3 regions of the Propionicimonas sp. T2.31MG-18 genome follow, and region 3 is predicted to be linked to each of the others. Evidence: predicted binding sites of a transcription regulator. Region 3 holds the regulator's gene; each other region holds the start of a gene.
What was found. Region 3 encodes HrcA, which represses chaperone genes, less so after heat shock. Its sites were predicted from a motif close to TTGGCACTCGNNNNNNNCGAGTGCCAA; they were not measured.
Positions count from the first base shown of each region.

Region 1: the regulator HrcA is predicted to act here: its motif matches at 4,693-4,719, upstream of groES (co-chaperone GroES).
Region 2: the regulator HrcA is predicted to act here: its motif matches at 2,422-2,448, upstream of groL (chaperonin GroEL).

Region 1 is NZ_CAXWGX010000001.1:139,698-146,601, forward strand. It holds gene ACFQQJ_RS00610 (ABC transporter permease) at 1-449, opposite strand, end outside; gene ACFQQJ_RS00615 (ABC transporter ATP-binding protein) at 446-1,411, opposite strand; gene ACFQQJ_RS00620 (DUF3054 domain-containing protein) at 1,504-1,836, shown strand; gene ACFQQJ_RS00625 (calcium-binding protein) at 1,854-2,441, opposite strand; gene groL (chaperonin GroEL) at 2,646-4,250, opposite strand; gene groES (co-chaperone GroES) at 4,262-4,558, opposite strand; gene ACFQQJ_RS00640 (class I SAM-dependent methyltransferase) at 5,322-6,485, opposite strand; gene ACFQQJ_RS00645 (hypothetical protein) at 6,544-6,807, shown strand; gene ACFQQJ_RS00650 (hypothetical protein) at 6,814-6,904, opposite strand, start outside.
Region 2 is NZ_CAXWGX010000004.1:79,964-86,867, forward strand. It holds gene ACFQQJ_RS04255 (hypothetical protein) at 1-136, opposite strand, end outside; gene ACFQQJ_RS04260 (response regulator) at 292-990, shown strand; gene ACFQQJ_RS04265 (sensor histidine kinase) at 1,004-2,122, shown strand; gene groL (chaperonin GroEL) at 2,603-4,225, shown strand; gene ACFQQJ_RS04275 (MFS transporter) at 4,559-6,007, shown strand; gene ACFQQJ_RS04280 (copper homeostasis protein CutC) at 6,070-6,783, shown strand; gene ACFQQJ_RS04285 (cation diffusion facilitator family transporter) at 6,827-6,904, opposite strand, start outside.
Region 3 is NZ_CAXWGX010000023.1:433,220-440,123, forward strand. It holds gene ACFQQJ_RS10025 (DUF3097 domain-containing protein) at 1-391, shown strand, start outside; gene ACFQQJ_RS10030 (inositol monophosphatase family protein) at 510-1,280, shown strand; gene ACFQQJ_RS10035 (DUF5302 domain-containing protein) at 1,490-1,672, shown strand; gene ACFQQJ_RS10040 (MBL fold metallo-hydrolase) at 1,722-2,558, opposite strand; gene hrcA (heat-inducible transcriptional repressor HrcA) at 2,663-3,679, shown strand; gene dnaJ (molecular chaperone DnaJ) at 3,683-4,843, shown strand; gene ACFQQJ_RS10055 (16S rRNA (uracil(1498)-N(3))-methyltransferase) at 4,840-5,577, shown strand; gene tgt (tRNA guanosine(34) transglycosylase Tgt) at 5,651-6,847, shown strand.

The DNA of each region.
Region 1 (6,904 bases), on a different contig from region 3:
ACCTGCCAGAACGAGATGTTGCCCAGCAGCATCGACCAGGCGATGAACGGCAGCGCCACGACCAGGAAGACCGCCGCCGCCAGCCAGGCGGCGACGAGCTTGCCGGTGGCCAGTTCGAGCGCGCTCAGCCGCGTGGCCTGGAGGGTGGCCAGCGTGCCGGCGCTGCGGTCGCCGTTGATGGACGTGGCGGTGAACGCCGGCGCGATCACCAGGCCCATGCCGAGCACGAAGTAGGTGATCATGCCGAAGGCCATCGCCCCGGCGGAGTAGTCGCTCGCTCCCCCACCGCGCACCTGGTCGGTCGCCGCGACGATCAGCCAGGAGATGAGTCCGATCACGACGAACCAGCCCACGAGCGCCCAGATCCAGCGCCGCGACCGCACGCGTTGCTTCAGTTCGAGCTCGACGACGGTGCGCAGCCCGTTCCAGCTCAGGGTCCAGCTGGTCATATCCGCTCCTCGTCCAGCGACAGGTAGGTCTCCTCGAGGCGTCCGGACACCGGGCTCACCGTGTGCAGCGGGACGTCGGCGGCAACGGCCGCGCGGATCAGCTCGCGGGCCGACTCGTACCCGCCGAGCTGGACGACCACGTCGCCCCCGGCCTGCCCGGACCAGGGGATGCCGGCGTTGTCCAGGAACGTCCGCAGCCCGACCGGGTCGAGGGCGTCCAGGCGCCAGCCGCGCTTGACCGGCTCGGCAGCGGGGCCCGCGGTGTCCACCGTCCGTCCTCGGGAGACGAAGACCGCGTGGTCGTACACCTCCTCCAGCTCGGAGAGCACGTGCGAGGAGACCAGGACGGTCTTGCCGTCGGCGGCCAGCCCACGCAGCAGGTCCCTGAGCTCGATCCGGGAGCGAGGGTCGAGGCCGGAGGCCGGCTCGTCCAGCAGCAGCACCTCGGGGTCGTGCACGAGCGCCCTGGCCAGCCCCAGCCGCTGCTTCTGGCCGCGGCTGAGCACGCGGGCCGGGCGCTCGGCGAACTCGGACAGGTGCACCCTCGCGAGGATGGCTGCCACGCGGTCGCCACTGGTTCTCCGGTCGAGGCCGTAGGCGTGGGCGAAGGTGCGCAGGATCTCGGTGCAGGTCAGCGCGTCCCAGGTGCCGAAGACGTCGGGCATCCAGCCGATCCGTGCCCGGGCGTCCAGGTTGTTCGTGGTGAGGTCGTAGCCCGCGACGTTGGCCCGTCCGGCATCGGCACGCAGCAGCCCGGAGAGCAGCAGCAGGAGGGTCGTCTTCCCCGAGCCGTTGGGGCCGATCAGTGCCGTCACCGCACCGGCGGGGGCGGTGAAGGTCATCCCGTCCACCGCCTTCACCGGACCGAACGCTCGCTTCAGCCCGATGGCCTCGATCCCCGGCACCGGGGGTTCGCCGGGGGACGCCGGGAGGCCGGCGACGGCGGGAGGGGTCTCGCTCATGGTGCCACGGTAGGGCCCCCAGCCCCGGCGGCACGTCATCCTCCGCGGCGGATCGGATCCTCCTTGCGGACGATTCTCGCTAAGGTCGGCGCATGCGGATCCTGCGCGCGCTCACCTACGACATCGTGCTGGTGTTCGTGTTCACCGCCATCGGGCGGTTGAGCCACGGTGAGGACCTCTCGCAGCTGGGGGCGACAGCATGGCCCTTCGTGATGGCCACCACGGTCGGCTCGCTCGTGGCGAGCTGGCGACGTGGCGCGTGGTGGGTGCAGGGCATCACCGTGTGGCTGATCACCACGATCGGCGGGGTGGTGCTCCGCCTCGTCAGCGGCGGAACGGCCGAGCCCACCTTCGTGCTGGTGACCGCGGCCGTCCTCGCGCTGTTCCTGATCGGCTGGCGCGCCCTGTTGCGTGCCGTGCTGTAGCGGTCCGCCGCCAGGCGTCAGCCGGCCGTCGGCGGGGTGACCGGCACCGGCCCGAACGCCGCGTACCAGGCCGCCCGGACGGTGGCAGAGGCCGCGGTCTGGCGGACGATGTCCCCGCCACTGCCGCCGAACAGCCGGTCGAGGTTCGCGCCGCCCTCGATCAGGTCCCGGCCGGACTCGCCGAAGATCCGGTCGCGCCCGGCACCGCCGACGAGGTGGTCGTTGCCGGAGCCGCCGAAGAGCTTGTCGCGTCCCTCGCCGCCCCGGATCACGTCACGGCCGGAGCCGCCGAAGACGCGGTCGGAGCCGGCACCGGTGGTGACGACGTCGTCGCCCGCCCCCGCGCAGATCAGGTCGTCGCCACCCATGCCGGTGATGGTGTCGTTGCCGCCGAGGCCGACGATCACGTCCCGTGCGGGCGTGCCGGTGAGGGTGTCGGCGCCGTCGGTGCCGACGATCGTCGCGACGACGCCGTCGCACCGGTACACCGGGGTGGGCGCGGGCGTCTCGTCCGCGGAGGCCGCCGGGCTGTTCACCAGCGCCAGGCCGAGGCCGGCGCCGAGCGAGGCCAGGGTGGCCAGCCCGGTACGGAGGGTCCTGTTCATGTCGTGCTCCTTGTCGTGGGGACCTGCGCTGCCATCGTCGCAACGGCCGGGCGGCCCCGGCCAGCGATCCGTCGGCCTCGGCAGCAAACCGCCAGTCGCCTCCAGCAAACGTCCAGCTTCCTCGCGGTGGGAGGGTGCAGGGCCTCCCCCGTCCGGGTGCACGAAGGCCCCCACCCGATCGGGTGGGGGCCTTCGGGTGTCAGCTCAGTGGCTGTGACCGTGGTCGTCGTCCTCCTCGGCCGGCTTCTCGACCACCGAGGTCTCGGTGGTGAGCAGCAGCGACGCGATCGACGCGGCGTTCGCCAGCGCGGAGCGCGTCACCTTGACCGGGTCGATGACGCCCTGGGCGACGAGGTCGCCGTACTCGCCGGTCGCCGCGTTGTAGCCGCTGCCCGGCTCCATCTCGGCCACCTTGTGCACGATCACCAGGCCCGGCTCGCCGCCGTTCTCTGCGATCCACCGCAGCGGCTCGCCGACCGCCTTGGCGACGATCGAGACGCCGGCCTTCTCGTCACCGGTCAGCCCGAGGCCGTCGGCCAGCACGCGCGAGGCGTGGACGAGGGCGGAGCCGCCACCGGCGACGATGCCCTCCTCGATGGCCGCGCGGGTCGCGGAAACCGCGTCCTCGATGCGGTGCTTGGTCTCCTTCAGCTCCACCTCGGTGGCGGCGCCGACCTTGATCACGCAGACGCCGCCGGCCAGCTTGGCCACCCGCTCCTGGAGCTTCTCGCGGTCCCAGTCGGAGTCGGTGCGCTCGATCTCGGCGCGCAGCTGCGCGACGCGACCGGTGACCTCCGCCGCGTGCCCGGCACCCTCGACGATCGTGGTGTTGTCCTTCGTCACCACGATGCGACGGGCGCGGCCGAGCACGTCCAGGCCGACCTGGTCGAGCTTCAGCCCGACCTCGGGAGCCACGACCTTGCCGCCGGTGAGGATCGCGATGTCCTCCAGCATGGCCTTGCGACGGTCACCGAAGGCCGGGGCCTTGACCGCGACCGAGGTGAAGGTGCCCTTGATCTTGTTGACCACGAGGGTGGACAGCGCCTCGCCGTCCACGTCCTCGGCAACGATGAACAGGGTGCCGCCGGCGCCGATGACCTTCTCCAGCACGGGCAGCAGGTCGTTCATCGAGGAGATCTTGCCCTGGTTGATCAGGATGTAGGGATCCTCGAGGACGGCCTCCATGCGCTCCGGATCGCTCACGAAGTACGGGGAGAGGTAGCCCTTGTCGAACTGCATGCCCTCGGTGAACTCGAGCTCGGTGCCGAAGGTGTTCGACTCGTCGACGGTGATCACGCCGTCCTTGCCGACCTTGTCGAACGCGTCGGCGATCAGGGCGCCGATCTGCTCGTCACGGGCGGAGATGGTGGCGACGTGGGCCATGTCGTCGGTGGTCTCGACATCGCGGGCGAGCCGGCGCAGCTCGTCCTCGACCGCCACGACGGCGGCGTCGATCCCGCGCTTGAGCGCGATCGGGTTGGCGCCGGACGCGACCGCCCGCAGGCCCTCGTGGACGAGCGCCTGGGCGAGGACGGTGGCGGTGGTGGTGCCGTCACCGGCCACGTCGTTGGTCTTGGTGGCGACCTCCTTGGCGAGCTGCGCGCCGAGGTTCTCGAACGGGTCGGAGAGCTCGACCTCCTTCGCGACGGTCACGCCGTCGTTGGTGATGGTCGGCGCACCCCACTTCTTGTCGAGGACGACGTACCGGCCCTTGGGGCCGAGCGTCACCTTCACGGTGTTGGCGAGGATGTCGACGCCGCGCTCGAGCGAGCGCCGTGCCTCCTCGTCAAACTGAAGGATCTTGGGCATCTACACGTTCCTTACTTGGTGACGATGGCGAGGATGTCGCGGGCGTTCAGGAGCAGGTACTCCTGGCCGTCGTACTTCACCTCGGTGCCGCCGTACTTGCTGAAGATGACCACGTCACCCTCCGCGACGTCGAGCGGGATGCGGTTGCCGTTGTCGTCGATGCGACCGGGGCCGGTGGCGAGGACCTTGCCCTCCTGCGGCTTCTCCTTGGCGGTGTCGGGGATGACCAGCCCGGAAGCGGTGGTCTGCTCAGCCTCCAGCGGCTGGACGAGGATGCGGTCCTCGAGCGGCTTGATCGTGACTGCCACGTCAAAACCCTTTCGTTCTGCAGGGCTGCTGCCCTTGTGATGGTCAAGGTGGAGGGCCTCGGCGTCGTCGCGGTGCCACCGGAGGCCGGCTGGCACCCTCTGTACGAGAGTGCTAAGGCGAATCTATCGCGGGCTTAGCACTCGATCAAGCCGAGTGCCAAAGCCATGGTCCGCCCGGCGCCCGTCCCCGCCCGGTGACGGCCCCGAGGGCACCGTCCCCGACGCTCGCCGCCCCCTCCGTCCCCGCCCCTCCGTCGAGGGCCAGCCTTACGGCCGAGGGCCAGCACACAGGGACGAGCCCTCGACGCTGGGGCTGGCCCTCGGCAGTGAGCGCTGGCCCTCGATCACTCGTGGCGGTTCTCAACCACGGGCGGCACGTCCACCATCGGCACCGCTACCACCTCCCGTGCAGTGGAGGTGCCCGGCGATCGGAGGCGGTGTCGCGCCGTGACGGACGTGGACGCGGGCTGGCGCGGCCCCCCGGGAGACGGTTCGACGGTGCTATGCGCTGGTGCCCGAGCTGGCGACGTTCCGCTGGGGCGAGGGCGGTGGCCACGCCCCGGGACGACGGCTGCCCCCGTCCGCGCCCTGCCCCGTCCGGTGAGGGCCAGCCTTACGGCCGAGGGCCAGCACACAGGGACGAGCCCTCGACGCTAAGGCTGGCCCTGGGCACGGAGGGCTGGCCCTCGAACGGGAGGGCTGGCCCTCGGCACGGGGGGGTGGTCACGAAAGCTGGACGCGGACGCGCGACGCAGGCACGTCCTCAGGCGATCAGCCGGCGCACCACCAGCGCCCGCGAGCCGGACGGGGTGGGCGTGAGCACCAGCGTCGCGGACGCCGGCCCCTTCGGCCGGAGGCGACGCCTCAGCACCGCGGGGTCGACGTCGAGGCCGCGCACCTTGATCTCGAGCACGCCGATCCCGTGCTCGCGCACCCAGCGACGCAGGTCCGCCTCATCGAAGGGGCGCTCCTCGAGCACCTCGAAGGTCGTGGCGAACGGGGTCGTGGCCGCACCGTCGGAGAACAGGTAGGCGATCCCGGGCTGCGGGCACCGCGCGTCGAGCAGCCTCGCCAGCGCGGCGAGCGCACCGGCCCGGATGACGGCCGGGTCGGGCTCGTGGAGGTAGCGGCCGACCGGTCCGGCCGCGGTGTCACGCCGCTCCCCCGCGTCCAGTTGCTCGCCGGAGGGCAGCAGCACTGCCGTCCGCCCGCCGGGCTCCCCTGCCCCCGACCACAGCGACGCCTCGACCAGGTCACCGCGATGGCTCACCCAGGTGGTGGCCACGCCGTCGGGGATGAAGCCGGACGGCAGCCCCGGCGCGGCCTTCACGCAGCCCGTGCGGCCGGCCAGCAGGCCGGTGACGAACTCCCACGGCGGCGAGAAGTCGGCCACGCGCCAGGTGCGGCCGGCGGCCGTGCGCCGGGCCGGATCGGCGAACACGGCCGCGCCCTCGCCGAGAAGCTCGTCGGCGACGTCCACCGCGTCCGCGCACCGCACGGTCGCGCTGTCGCCGAGGTTCGCCTGCGCGAGGACGGCGGTCGCCGGGTCCGCCTCCACAGCCACGACCTCGAGACCGGCGTCGAGCAGCGCGAGGGCGTCCGCGCCCACGCCGCAGCCCAGGTCGACAACCGTCCGGACGCCGGCGGCCCGGAACCGGTCCGCGCGCCAGCGGGCAACGTCCGCCCGGGTCGCCTGCTCCAGGCCGTCGGGGGTGAGGAACAGGCCGGTGGCCCGGTCGCCGAACTTCGCCACCGCGCGCCGGCGCAGCACCGCCTGGGTGAGCACGGCCGCCGCCTGGCCAGGCGGCCAGTGGCGCCGGAGCGCGGTCGCCGCGGCGAGGGAGCCCGGGTCGGGCTGGGACGACGCCTCCGCGAGGGCCGCCTCCGCCTGCGGCGAGACCAGCCAGCGTGCGAGTTCGGCGTCCACGGCAAGAAACCTAGCGCCGGGCACCCGCGGCCGGCGCGCCCGCTCCTATGATCGGCGCATGAAGGTGATGTCCGCGATCAGCGTTGCCCTCGGCGTCGTGCTGGCCCTCGTCGGTGTCGGCGGGACGGTCTGGGCGGGCTGGGTCTCGTACCGGCAGTGGCTCGCCCTGGACGCCCTGCGGAGCGCCGAGGTGCAGACCGCCACCCTGCCGCTGCTGATCGGCGGCGCGGGGCTGCTGGTGGGCGGCTTCCTTCTCGGGCTCGGCCTCGGGCGCCCGCGCCGCGTCATCTCGCCGGCCGAGGCCACCCCGCCGTCCGCCTGAGCGGAATCAGCCGGCCGAACCGAGCAGCAGGATCAGGACCCACAGCAGGCCGGCGGCGAATACCGAGAGGGCCAGGCCCAACAGGACGCCGACCCCG
Region 2 (6,904 bases), on a different contig from region 3:
TGGCCTGGTCCCCCCAGCGCAGCCGCGCGCGTCCGGCGAGGGCGACCAGCAGGCCCAGCACGGTGGACAGGTTGAGCAGGTTCCAGCCCGCCCGCACCCAGTGCAGGGGCGAGGTGGCGGGGACGGTGGCCGGCATGGCCCCATTGTCGCCGCAGGGCGTGGGGGCGCGCCGGTGCGAGCAGTACCACGCCCGTCGAGGTATCACGGGGGGCCGTGGGCCGAGAACCGTCCGGCGACCCCGTCCCCCTGCGGCGACCCAAGCCCTAGGCTGGGCGCCCGAGGGAGGGTGCGATGGACGCGGAGCGGCTCGGCCACGTGCTCGTCGTCGACGACGAGCCCGTCCTGGCCGGCGTGGTGGCGTCCTACCTCGATCGGGCCGGCTTCGACGCGACCATCACCGGCGACGGGCTGGAGGCGGTCGACCTGGCCCGGCGGATCGACCCGACGGTGGTGATCCTCGACCTCGGGCTGCCGGGCCTGGACGGCGTGGAGGTGTGCCGGCGCATCCGTACCTTCAGCGACTGCTACGTCATCATGCTCACCGCCCGCACCGACGAGGTCGACGTGCTGATCGGCCTGTCGGTCGGCGCAGACGACTACGTCACCAAGCCGTTCAGCGCGCGCGAACTCGTCGCCCGCGTGCAGGCCATGCTGCGCCGTCCGCGCGCCCGGGGGGCACAGGCCGACCCGGCCCGGCGCTTCGGGGAACTGACCGTCGACGTCGCCGCACGCGAGGCGAGCCTCGCCGGTCGGCTGGTCGACCTCACGCCCACCGAGTTCGACCTGCTGGCCGTGCTCACCGAGCGGCCGCGGCTGGCGTTCAGCCGTCGTCGCCTGATCGAGACGATCTGGGGTGAAGCGGGGGGCGGCGACCAGCACCTGGTGGACGTCCACGTGGCCAACCTGCGACGCAAGCTGGGCGACGACCCCGCACGGCAGCGCTACATCGTGACCGTCCGGGGGGTCGGCTACCGGATGGGCGCGGGGTGAGCGGGGCGACGCGGTGCCGGCGCTGAGGCCCGGCGAGCGCTTCAGCCGGACGTTCTACGGACGGCTGCTGCTCGGCGAGCTCGCGGTGCTCGTGGCACTGCTGGCCACCGTCGCCGTCGTGATGGCGGGCATCGGCCCCGGCCTGTTCGACTACTACCTGGTGCAGAACGGCCCGCTGGAGACCCCCGACCAGCTCTCCTACGCCGAGAAGGCCTTCCGCTCCGCGATGTGGATCTCGCTCGCCGTCGCGCTGCTGGTGGCCGCGGCCGTCGCGGTGACGGTCGCGCTGGCGATGGTGCGGCCGCTGCGCCGCCAGCTGCGTGAACTGGCGGTCGCGGCCCGCCGGGTGGCCGACGGCGACTTCGGGCTGCGGGCCGAGCCGGGGCCCGGCGCCGGCGAGGAGGTCGCGCTGCTGGCGTCGGCGTTCAACACGATGGCGTCGCGGCTGGGGGAGGCGGAGGACGCGCGCCGGCGGCTGCTGGCCGACCTCGCCCACGAGTTGCGCACGCCGATCGCCTCGCTGGCGGTGACGGTGGAAGCCGTCGCGGACGGCGTCCTGGACGCCGACCCGACGACGCTCGCCACGCTCGCCGACCAGGCGGGCCGGCTCACGCGGCTGGCTGCCGACCTGCGGGACATCTCCGACGCCGAAGGCGGGCTGGCCGTCCACCCAGGACCGTGCGAAGTGGGGGTGCTGCTGGAGCGCGCGCGGCTCGCCGCAGCGGAGGACTTCGCCCGGAAAGGCGTCGGTCTGGAGGTCGACGGTGACCCGGCCGGGACGGTGCACGCCGACGCCCAGCGCATCGGACAGGTGCTGGCGAACCTGCTCTCGAACGCCCTGCGGCACACCCCGCGGGGCGGGCGGGTCGCCCTTGCCGCGACCGTGGACGCCGCCGGGGCGGTGATCACCGTCAGCGACACCGGCGACGGGATCGCGCCCGAGCACCTCGAGCGCGTCTTCGAGCGGTTCTACCGGACGGACACCGCCCGCGCGCGCGACGCGGGCGGCACCGGCATCGGGCTGGCGGTGAGCCTCGCCATCGCGCAGGCCCATGGCGGGACGCTGACCGCGTCCAGCCCGGGCACGGGGAAGGGCTCGGTCTTCACCCTGACGCTTCCGGGTCGTCCGTGACCACGCCGGGGTCCTTGAGGAAACCTTCGCAATTGCCTGACCGTCCCCAGACCTCGGGCTGGTTGGCTCGTCCGGTGGCCAGCCCCACTGGCCACAGCCGATCGGTCTCCAGCCGGGCTCCGGGATGTGTGGCTAGCCTGCAGCCACCGGACGTCCGGCCTGTCGAGGCGATCGCCGGGAACCAGGCATCGCACGGGTCCGCCATCCGGGGGTGATGCTGACCGGCACCTCCGGCCCCGCCTGGCGGGTACGGGCCGGAGGTGGCACCCCCGTCCGCCGTGATTCGGGGCGCCGGAACGTTTGCACTCGCAGGGTGTGAGTGCTAAACATGGACTTAGCACTCTCCGGCAGAGAGTGCCATCAGTCTGACTCGATGAGATCTCCTGATCGTCCGTCGCGGGCATCGAGGCGAAGACCGTGAACCCAGAGTCCACCCGTGGGGCCCCGGCCCCCGAGACGCCAAAGGATTGCCGAACACACATGGCGAAGCTGATTGAATTCAATGTCGAGGCGCGCCGCGGCCTGGAGCGCGGGATGAACACCCTCGCCGACGCCGTGCGGGTCACCCTCGGACCGAAGGGCCGCAACGTGGTCCTGGAGAAGAAGTGGGGCGCCCCCACGATCACCAACGACGGCGTGTCCATCGCCAAGGAGATCGAGCTCGAGGACCCCTACGAGAAGATCGGCGCCGAGCTGGTCAAGGAGGTCGCCAAGAAGACCGACGACGTCGCGGGCGACGGCACCACCACCGCCACCGTCATCGCCCAGGCGATGGTCCGTGAAGGCCTCAAGAACGTCACCGCGGGTGCGAACCCGATGGACCTCAAGCGCGGCATCGAGAAGGCCGTCGCCGCCATCGTCGCCGAGCTCGGCGCGCAGGCGATCGACATCGAGACCCGCGAGCAGATCGCGGCGACCGCGTCCATCTCCGCCGCGGACACCACCGTCGGCGAGATCATCGCCGAGGCGATGGACAAGGTCGGCAAGGAGGGCGTGATCACCGTCGAGGAGAGCAACACCTTCGGGCTCGACCTCGAGCTCACCGAGGGCATGCGCTTCGACAAGGGCTTCATCTCCCCGTACTTCGTGACCGACGCCGAGCGGATGGAGGCCGTCCTCGACGACCCGTACATCCTGATCGTCAACTCCAAGGTCTCGAGCCTGCGCGACCTGCTGCCGCTGCTGGAGAAGGTCGTCCAGTCCGGCAAGCCGCTGCTGGTGATCGCCGAGGACGTGGACGGCGAGGCGTTGGCCGGCCTGATCGTGAACAAGATCAAGGGCACCTTCAAGTCCGTGGCCGTCAAGGCCCCGGGCTTCGGCGACCGCCGCAAGGCCATGCTCACCGACATCGCGATCCTGACCGGCGGCCAGGTGATCTCCGAGGAGGTCGGCCTGAAGCTGGACGCGGTGACCATCGACCTGCTGGGCCGTGCCCGGTCGGTCAAGGTGACCAAGGACGAGACCACGATCATCGACGGCGCCGGTGACGCCGACCAGATCGCCGGGCGGGTCAACCAGATCCGCAAGGAGATCGAGAACTCCGACTCCGACTACGACCGCGAGAAGCTGCAGGAGCGCCTTGCCAAGCTGGCCGGCGGTGTTGCGGTGATCAAGGTCGGCGCGGCCACCGAGGTCGAGCTGAAGGAGCGCAAGCACCGCATCGAGGACGCCGTCCGCAACGCGAAGGCGGCCGTCGAGGAGGGCATCGTCGCCGGAGGTGGCGTGGCGCTGCTGCAGGCGGCTGCGAAGGCGTCCGTCGAGGGCCTGGTCGGTGACGTCGCGACCGGTGCGCAGATCGTGTTCACCGCCTGCTCGGCCCCGCTGAAGCAGATCGCCATCAACGCCGGCCTCGAGGGCGGCGTCGTGGCGGAGAAGGTGTCGCACCTCGAGCCCGGCCACGGCCTGAACGCGGCCACGGGCGAGTACGTGAACATGGTCGACTCCGGCATCATCGATCCGGCCAAGGTGACCCGTTCCGCGCTGCAGAACGCGGCGTCCATCGCGGCGCTGTTCCTCACCACCGAGGCCGTCATCGCCGACAAGCCCGAGAAGGCTCCGGCCATGCCGGGCGGCGACGGTGGCATGGGCGGCATGGACTTCTGATCCTGCCGGTTCCGGCTCCGGAGGGCGGTCCCCGTTGGGGGCCGCCCTTCCGCGTTTCCCGGCCCCGTCCGCGTGTGCGCCCCCTTCCGCGTTGTGCGCCTCCCTTCCGCGTCGAGGGCCAGCCTCCCGCGTTGAGGGCCAGCCTTGATGCCGAGGGCCAGCACCGGGGGGCGAGCCCTCGGCGCGAAGGCTGGCCCTCGATGTGAGGGGCGCGGGGACGAAGGGCGCGCGTCCGGGTGACGAGGGGACGCCAGCGCCGCCCGGGTGGCAAGGCGGACGCGGGCACCTCGCCGGACGGGGAATAGTCCTCGGGGCGGGAGGCTTGAAGCGTGAGTGAGTGACAGGTCGACGACGGTGGGATTCCGGTCCGAGCGGGGGGCGGTGCTGCTGGCGCTGATGCTCACCACCGGGCTGATCGCCATCGACGCCACGATCCTGGCCACGGCTGTGCCGTCGGTGGTGAAGGAGCTCGGCGAGTTCGACCAGTTCCCGTGGCTGTTCTCGGTGTACCTGCTGGCCCAGGCGGTCTCCGTCCCTCTCTACTCGAAGCTCGCCGACACCATCGGACGCAAGCCCGTCATCCTCGCCGGTGTCGCGCTGTTCCTGCTCGGGTCCGTCCTCGCCACCGCGGCGTGGAACATGAGTTCGCTGATCGTCTTCCGGGTGGTGCAGGGCCTGGGTGCCGGTGCGGTCGCGCCGATGTCGATGACGATCGTCGGCGACCTCTACAGCGTCGCCGAGCGCGCCCTCGTCCAGGGCTACATCGCCAGCGTCTGGGCGGTGTCGTCGGTCGTCGGGCCCGCGCTCGGCGGGTTGTTCTCGCAGTTCACCTCGTGGCGCTGGATCTTCGCGGTGAACATCCCGCTGTGCCTCATCGCCGGCTGGGCACTGGCCCGCTCGTACCACGAGTCGGTCGAGCGCCGGCGCCACCGCATCGACTACGCCGGCGCGCTCCTGCTCACCGTCGGGCTCACGGCCCTCATCCTCGCGCTGCTGGAGGGCGGAAACGCGTGGTCGTGGCTGTCGGTGCCGAGCCTGCTGAGCTTCGGCGTGGGGGTCGCGGCCCTCGCCGCGTTCCCGTTCGTGGAGCGGCGCGCGGCCGAGCCCGTGCTCGACCTGTCGCTGCTGTCCCGTCCGCTCATCCGGACGACCACGCTGGTCTCCCTCGGCGTCGGTGCGCTGATGATCGGCATCACCAGCTTCGTCCCGACCTACCTGGAGAACGCGCTCGGCGTGGTGCCGCTCGTCTCCGGTGCCGCCGTCGCGGCGCTCACCCTCGGGTGGCCGCTCGCCGCGTCGACGGCCGGACGGCTCTACCTGCGCCACGGCTACCGCCGCACCGTGATGATCGGGACGGGCATCACGGTGGCGGGGACCGCCGCGCTGGCGGCGACCGGGTCGTGGCCGAACGCGTGGGTCGTCGGGGCGGTTTCGTTCGTCGTCGGCTTCGGCCTCGGCTGGACGGCGGCCCCGTCGCTGATCGCGGCGCAGGCGTCGGTGGACTGGAACGAGCGGGGGGTCGTGACCGGCCTGAACGTGTTCGCCCGGTCCGCGGGCAGCGCGGTGGGCGTCGCGGTCTTCGGCGCCATCGCCAACAACGTCATCGCCGCCGGACGGGGGGAGACCGACTACGCCACCATCGTGGCCGCGTCCACCTGGGTGTTCGTGGCGATCGCCGTGTCCGCCGTCCTCACCTGGCTCGCGGGAACGCGGATGCCCCCCGGTGGGGTGGACGCCGCCGCCTACGGCGTCCCGGGTGCCGAGCCGGCGTCGCCCGCGTAGGCGCAGCGCGCTCCGCCGCGTGTCGGCGGGGGCCGGGGAGGGCGACGGCCCATCATTGAGCCATGAGCGGCCTGCTCGAGGTGATCGCCCTGCACCCGGCCGACGCCGAGCGTGCGGAGGCCGGTGGTGCCGACCGTGTCGAGGTCTGCGGGACGCTCGAGGACTGCGGCATGTCGCCCACGCCCCAGCTGGTGGCGCAGGTGCGGCGCGCGACGACGATCCAGGTCCGGGTGATGGTGCGTCTCCGCGAGGGGTTCGGCACCGACGGCGGCGAGGCGGTCCGGCTGCGGGGGCTGATGGCCAGCTACGCCGACGCCGGCGCGGACGGCATGGTGCTCGGCTTCCTGAACGGCCTCGGCGAGGTGGACGCGCGCCTTGTCGAGGAGCTCATCGACGACGGCACCTGGCCGTGGACCTTCCACCGCGCGGTCGACGCCTGCCTCGACACCGACAAGGCCTGGGACACGCTGCGGACGCTGCCGCGGCTCGACCAGGTGCTGACGGCGGGTTCGGCGAGGGACGTCGAGCACGGTCTCGGCGACCTGATCGCGCGGGCGAAGGGCGACCCCTGGTCGGCGTCGGTGATGATGGCCGGCGGCGGCCTGCACCCCGACCACGTGCCGTGGCTGGCCCGCGCCGGCGTCCGCGCCTTCCACATCGGCAGCCCGGCCCGGCCCGGTGGCTCCTACAAGGCGTACGTGGATGCGGACCTGGTGCGGTCGTGGCGGACGCTGATCGACGACGAGGTGCGCCACCGGCCCGCGGCCACCGCCTGAGAAGCGCCGGCGTTCCCGGTCCGGCAGGGGAACCGCGCGGGGGCTACCCCGTGGCCGGCTCGATGTGCACGAACGTCGTCGTGCCCGGCAGCGCCGCGTCGATCGCCGTCTCGACCTCGTC
Region 3 (6,904 bases):
TGTGGACGACCTGCCGGCCATCGTCGCGGAGTTCTCCCCGGCCCCCGACCGGCGCCTGGGCGTGCTCGTCGACCACCTCGTGCCGGGCAGCAAGGAGAGCCGGATCGTGGCGCAGGTGTCCTCGCCCCACGTGCTGGTCACCGGCCACCCCTACATCGACATCTGGCAGGCCGTGCGCCCCGAGCGGCTGGGCCTCCAGGCCTGGCCGGTCGTGCCGAGGGACATCGAGTGGAAGCACGGCGCCTCCCGAGCCCTGGGACGCCCCTTCGCGAGCCAGGCCGACATCGCTGCCACGTGGCAGTGGATCCTGGGGCGGGTCCGCGACTGGCGCGACCTGGACGCCGCGCTGCCGCGCGAGGTGGAACGCCTGATCGACTTCGTCACCGGCTGAGGACCACAGGTCCGGCCCGTGGCCGTCGCCCGACTACAGGACGGACGAGGGCGGGGCGTCCGTCAGCGGGTGGATAGCCTGTCGACAGCCCCCAAGGTTCCGACCAGCTCAGGAGTCCGTGTTGCACACCCAAGAGGTAGCGGGTCTCCTCGCCGATGTCGCTGATCGGCTCATCCTGCCCCGGTTCGGCGCGCTCGGATCCGAGGACATCGAGGAGAAGAAGCCCGGCGACCTGGTCACCGTGGCCGACCGCGACGCCGAGGTGGAGATCGCCCGGGTCCTGCGCGCGGCCGAGCCGGGAGTCCTCGTCGTCGGCGAGGAGGGCGTGTTCACCGATCCGAGCAGCCTCGACGCACTGCCGCACGCCGAGCACGCCTGGGTGATCGACCCGGTGGACGGTACGCGCAACTTCGCCCGTGGCCGCGCGGACTTCGCGGTGATGCTGGCCGAGGTGCGCCAAGGGGAGACCGTCCGCGGCTGGATCTGGCAGCCGATCCACTGCCGCATGTACATCGCGGAGCGCGGCGCCGGCGTCACCCGCAACGACGAGCGGCTCGCGCCGCCTCCGCCCAGCCCGCGGGAGGTGCCGCTGGGTGCCAGCTACCTGCCGGTCCCGGGTGAGGAGCAGGCGGAGGTGAAGCTGATCCGCTCCTGGGGATCGTGCGGCATCGACTACCCGAAGCTGGTCGAAGGAGAGCTCGATTTCCTCAGCTACCGCTCGATGTTCCCCTGGGACCATCTCGCGGGCGCTCTCATGGTGACCGAACTGGGCGGACGCATCGCCACCGACACCGGTGTCGACTACCACTCCGGCGTGATCGGACGCCGCCTGCTCTCCGCGATGGACCCGCGCCTGTGGCAGGTGTCGAGGGACGCCCTGTTCGGCTAGCCCTCTTCGCGGTCCTGATCGGGAGGGTTCGACTTCGGGGATCGCTGTGCCTCCGGGCCGAACGACGGTTCGCCACGCGTCGTTCACGACGCTGCGCGAACTCACGTAGCGTCGTGAAACAGACGTGGCGAAGCGCCGAGCCGCCGCCTGTACTGGCGCGCCCGGCGATGGCAGAGTGTTCGGAGCAGCTTCGCGGAAAGGGAGCCGACATGGCCGACAAAGATCTCAATGACGACCTCAAGGCACAGATGCGCGAGGCGCTGGAGCGCAAGAAGCAGGGCCACGACGACGTGGTGGCGGGCACCGACCACCACCGCGACAAGGGCCCGGCCGAGCGTGGCCGACAGGGTGGCGGCGGCATGTTCCGCCGCAAGGCCGGCGGGGGCAGCTGAGCGCGGCGGACGCTCCTCCGTCGCTGCCGGTTGAGCCGGGACCGGGAGGTCAGGCCAGCGGGAGCTGCGGACGGGGGACCTTGCCCTCGGCAGCCAGCTGGGCGTAGGCCAGGGGCAGCACGGCACGGACGGTGGCCTCGTCGAACGGCCACTCGCCGGCCTCGTACGCCTCGGTGAGCTTCACCCCGCGGCCGACCAGGTACTCCACCTGCCCGTAGAGGCCGGAGATCTCCGCGCGCTGGGTGAACCCGGCGAGGCGGTCCATCGGCCGGCCGTGCCCGGGCACGATGACCGTGTGCTCCGTGACCAGGCCGAGGATGCCGTCGACGGCGCTGGGCCACTCCTTGAGGTGGCAGTCCTCGCCGAAGGACGGCGGGCCGGAACTCTCCAGCAGGTCGCCGGCGAAGATCACGTCGGCGTCCGGCACGATCACCGCGACGTCGCCGTCGGTGTGCCCGCGTCCGAAGTGGACGACCTCGACCCGCCGTCCGCCGGCATCGAGCACGCGCGCCAGCGAGAAGGTGTCCGACGGGAGGGCCAGGCTGCCGTGCTCCACCCCGAGCGCGGCCGACGCCTGCCGCGCCTCCGGCCGGTCCAGCCATGCAGGAACGGTCTCGTGCGCCCACGTCGGCAGCCCCGCGAAGCCGGCCACGCCGTACAGGTGGTCGTAGTGCCAGTGGGTGACCACGGCGCCGACCACGGGGACGCCCGTCAGCTCCTCGGCGCGCAGCCGGATCTCCGCGCCCTGCGCCGGCGACGATCCGGTGTCGACGACCAGACAGCCGGACGGGCCGGCGACGACGCCGATGTTCACCCCCGCGGGTTGGGCGGCGGCGACGAACACGCCGTCGGCCACGGGTACGAAGGTGTCCACCGAGAACTGCATCACGGGGCCAGCCTAGGGCGTGCCGGGCGTGCCCTCGGGCCCCGGCGCTGGGCTAGACTGGCACTCCACCACCCAGAGTGCCAATCGCTGAGGGGAGGCCTGCCGTGCTCGACGACCGCAAGCTCACCATCCTGCGGGCGATCGTCACCGATTACGTGTCGATGCGCGAACCGGTGGGTTCGCGCGCCCTCGTGGAGCGCTACCACCTCGACGTGTCCCCGGCGACCGTGCGCAACGACATGGCGGTGCTGGAGGAGGAGGGCTACATCATGCAGCCCCACACCAGCGCCGGCCGCATCCCCACCGACAAGGGCTACCGCCTGTTCGTCGACCGGCTCGGGGCGGTGAAGCCGCTGTCGTCGGCGGAGCGGCGCGCGATCGAGACCTTCATGGCCGGCGCGGTGGACGTCGACGACGTCGTGCGCCGGACGGTGCGGCTGCTCGCCCAGATCACCCAGCAGGTGGCCATCGTCCAGTACCCGGTGCTGTCCCGGGCGACGCTGCGGCACCTCGAGATCGTGAGCCTGACCCCCGAGCGAGGACTGCTGATCCTCGTGAACTCCGCCGGCAAGGTCGACCAGCACCCGGTCGACCTCGGCGGGGCGTCGCCGGACGACATCGCCGACCTGCGCGGACGCCTGGTGGCCGCCCTCGTCGGCCTCGGCCCGAGCCAGGCCGCAGAACGGGCCGCCACGCTGGCCGAGGAGCTGCCCGATGGGTTGCGTCCGCTCGGGGCTGTGGTCATCGCCGCCCTCGTCGAGGTGGCCAGCGCCGACCCGTCCACCCGCGTCGTGGTGGGCGGAGTCCCGAACCTCACCCGCTTCTCCGACCAGTACGAGACCACCGTCCGCCCGGTCCTCGAGGCGCTCGAGGAACAGGTCGTGCTGCTCCGGTTGTTGGGGGAGGTGGCCGGCGCCGGCGACGTGCTCGTCCGGATCGGCCACGAGAACCCGTACGAGCCGTTGCACGCCACCTCCGTGGTCGCCAGCGGCTACGGCACCAGCAGCGATATCTGGGCGAACCTCGGGGTGGTCGGCCCCACCCGGATGGACTACCCCTCGACCATGGCCGCGGTGCGGGCGGTGGCCCGCTACGTCGGCCGGTTCCTAGCCGAAGGATGATGCGTGAGCGCTGACTACTACGAGACCCTCGGTGTGCCCAGGGACGCGACCCCCGAGCAGATCAAGAAGGCCTACCGGCGGCTCGCCATGAAGTACCACCCCGACGTGGCCGACACCGCGGACGCCGCGGAGAAGTTCAAGGAGATCGGCGAGGCCTACGAGGTCCTCCACGACCCCAACAAGCGTTCGATGTACGACCGCGGCGGCGACCCGATGGGCGGCGGGTTCGCCGGTGGACCCGGCTTCGGCTTCCCCGGTGGCGGGTTCGACTTCACCAACCTGGTGGACGCGATGTTCGGCACCCAGTCCAGCCGGGGGCCGCGCTCCCGCGTGCGCCGTGGCCAGGACGCCCTCGTCCGCCTCACCCTCACCCTCGCCGAGGCGGCGTTCGGCATCACCAAGCCGCTGCGCGTCGACACCGCCGTGGTCTGCCCGCGGTGCAACGGCAACGGTTCCGAGGGCGGCGCGGAGCCGGTGACGTGCGGCACGTGCCACGGCTCGGGCGACGTCACGCAGGTGCAGCGGTCGTTCCTCGGTGAGATCCGCACGAGCCAGCCGTGCCCGAGCTGCCGGGGCTACGGCACGGTCATCACCAACCCGTGCGGCGAGTGCTCGGGCGAGGGCCGGGTGCGCAGCAACCGCACGATCAACGTCAAGATCCCCGCGGGCGTCGCCTCCGGCAACCGCGTGCACCTGGTCTCCCAGGGCGAGGTCGGCCCGGGCGGCGGTCCGGCCGGCGACCTCTACGTCGAGCTGACGATCGCCCCGCACGAGGTGTTCACCCGCAACGGCGACGACCTCGAGGTCGTGGTGAAGGTGCCGATGACCGCCGCGGCTCTGGGCACGCAGGTGACGCTGGACACTCTGGAGGCCGAGCGTGACGACCTGGACGCCGAGCTGTCCACGGTGGCCGTCGACATCCCGGCGGGCACCCAGTCGGGCACCCGGATCTCGATCGCCGGACGGGGCGTCCCGCGGCTGCGCCGCGACGGGCGCGGCGAGCTGGGCGTGACGCTGCTCGTGCAGACCCCGACGAAGCTGGACGACGAGCAGCGGGAGCTGCTGCGGCAGTTCGCCGCTCTCCGTGACGAGAGCCGGCCCGAGGTCTCGGCCGATCGGCACGGCAAGGGCGTGTTCGGCTGGCTCAAGGAGACCTTCTCGTGACCGAGCCGCTGTTCCTCGCCGCGCTCGACGCCCCGGCCGTCGGGCAGGTCGTCGAGCTCACCGGGGAGGAGGGACGGCACGCGTCCGCCGTCCGCCGCCTCCGCGTGGGCGAGGTCATCCTGATCAGTGACGGCAACGGCACCGCCGTGCGTGGCCCGGTCGCCGGCGCGGACAAGAGCGGCCTGTCGATGACGGTCGAGGAAGTGCTGCACGAGCCGGAGCGTCCCGTCCGGTACGTCGCCGTGCAGGCGCTCCCGAAGGGCGACCGCGCCGAGCAGGCGGTCGAGATGCTCACCGAACTCGGCGTCGACGAGATCGTGCCCTGGCAGGCCGAGCGCTCGGTGGTGCGCTGGGCGCCGGACCGGGTCGAACGGGGGCTCACGCGCTGGCGCGCCACCGCACGGGAGGCGTCCAAGCAGTGCCGGCGCTTCCGGGTGCCCACGGTGTCCACGCCCATGACCACGGCAGAGCTCGCCCTGCGCATCGCGCAGACCGACCTGACGGTCGTGCTGCACGAGACCGCCCGGACGAGGCTGGGTGCGATCACCCTGCCTCCGATCGGGGAGATCATGTTCATCGTCGGGCCGGAGGGCGGACTCAGCGACGCCGAGGTGGCGGCCTTCACCGCGGCGGGGGGACGGACCGCGCTGATCGCCGACGCGGTGCTGCGCACGTCCACCGCGGGTGTCGTCGCCCTCGCCCAGCTCCAGGCCCTGGCCGTCCGTGACCGCTGAGAGCGGCCCCGACGCCGCGTCCGGCGACCGGTCGCCCGCGCACGAGGGCTTCTCGTTCACCCCGGGCACGTTCCTGCCCGACGGCCTGGGTCGCACCGGCGTCATCCACACGCCCCACGGCGACATCCGGACGCCGGCGTTCATCGCGGTGGGCACCAAGGCCACCGTCAAGGCGGTCCTCCCCGAGAGCGTGGCGGGCGTCGGCGCCCAGGCCGTGCTCGCGAACGCCTACCACCTGTTCCTCCAGCCGGGCCCCGACATCGTGGACGAGGCCGGCGGGCTCGGCGCGTTCATGAACTGGCCGGGACCCACGTTCACCGACTCCGGCGGCTTCCAGGTGATGAGCCTCGGCGTGGGGTTCAAGAAGGTCCTGGCGATGGACGCCACCGGCCTCGCCGACGACGACGTGATCGCCGAGGGGAAGAACCGCCTCGCCCACGTCGACGACGACGGGGTGACGTTCACCTCGCACCTCAACGGCGACCGGCACCGGTTCACGCCGGAGGTGTCGATGGGCATCCAGCACCAGCTGGGCGCCGACGTCATGTTCGCGTTCGACGAGTGCACGACGCTGCTGAACACCCGCGGCTACCAGGAGCGCTCGCTCGCCCGTACCCAGGAGTGGGCGGTCCGCTGCCTCGCCGAGCACGGCCGGCTCACGGCAGAGCGTGCCCACAAGCCCTACCAGGCGCTGTTCGGCGTGGTGCAGGGCGCCCAGTACGAGGACCTGCGACGGCAGGCGGCCCGCGACCTGGCCGGGCTCGAGGTGGACGGCCACCGCTTCGACGGGTACGGGATCGGCGGCGCGCTGGAGAAGGAGAACCTCGGCACGATCGTCGGCTGGGTGTCCTCCGAGCTGCCGGTCGACCGTCCGCGCCACCTGCTGGGCATCTCCGAGCCGGACGACTTCTTCGCCGCGATCGAGGCCGGTGCCGACACCTTCGACTGCGTGATGCCGTCGCGGGTGGGACGCAACGCGGCCATCTACACCCTCGACGGGCGCTTCAACGTGAACACCGCGGCCAGCCGCCGCGACTTCCGTCCGCTCGACCCCGACTGCGACTGCTACACCTGCGCCCACTACACGCGGGCCTACCTGCACCACCTGTTCAAGGCCAAGGAGATGCTGGCCGCCACCCTCGCGACGATCCACAACGAGCGGTTCACGGTCCGCCTGGTCGACGACATCCGCGCGAGCATCGAACAGGGTCGGTTCGAGGAGTTCCGCACCCAGTTCCTGGGGCGCTTCTACGCCCGCACGCGCGGCTGACTGTCGCCCGCGAGGGGACAGGTCGCGCCCGTGCCCGCGCCGATAGCCTGAGCCGGT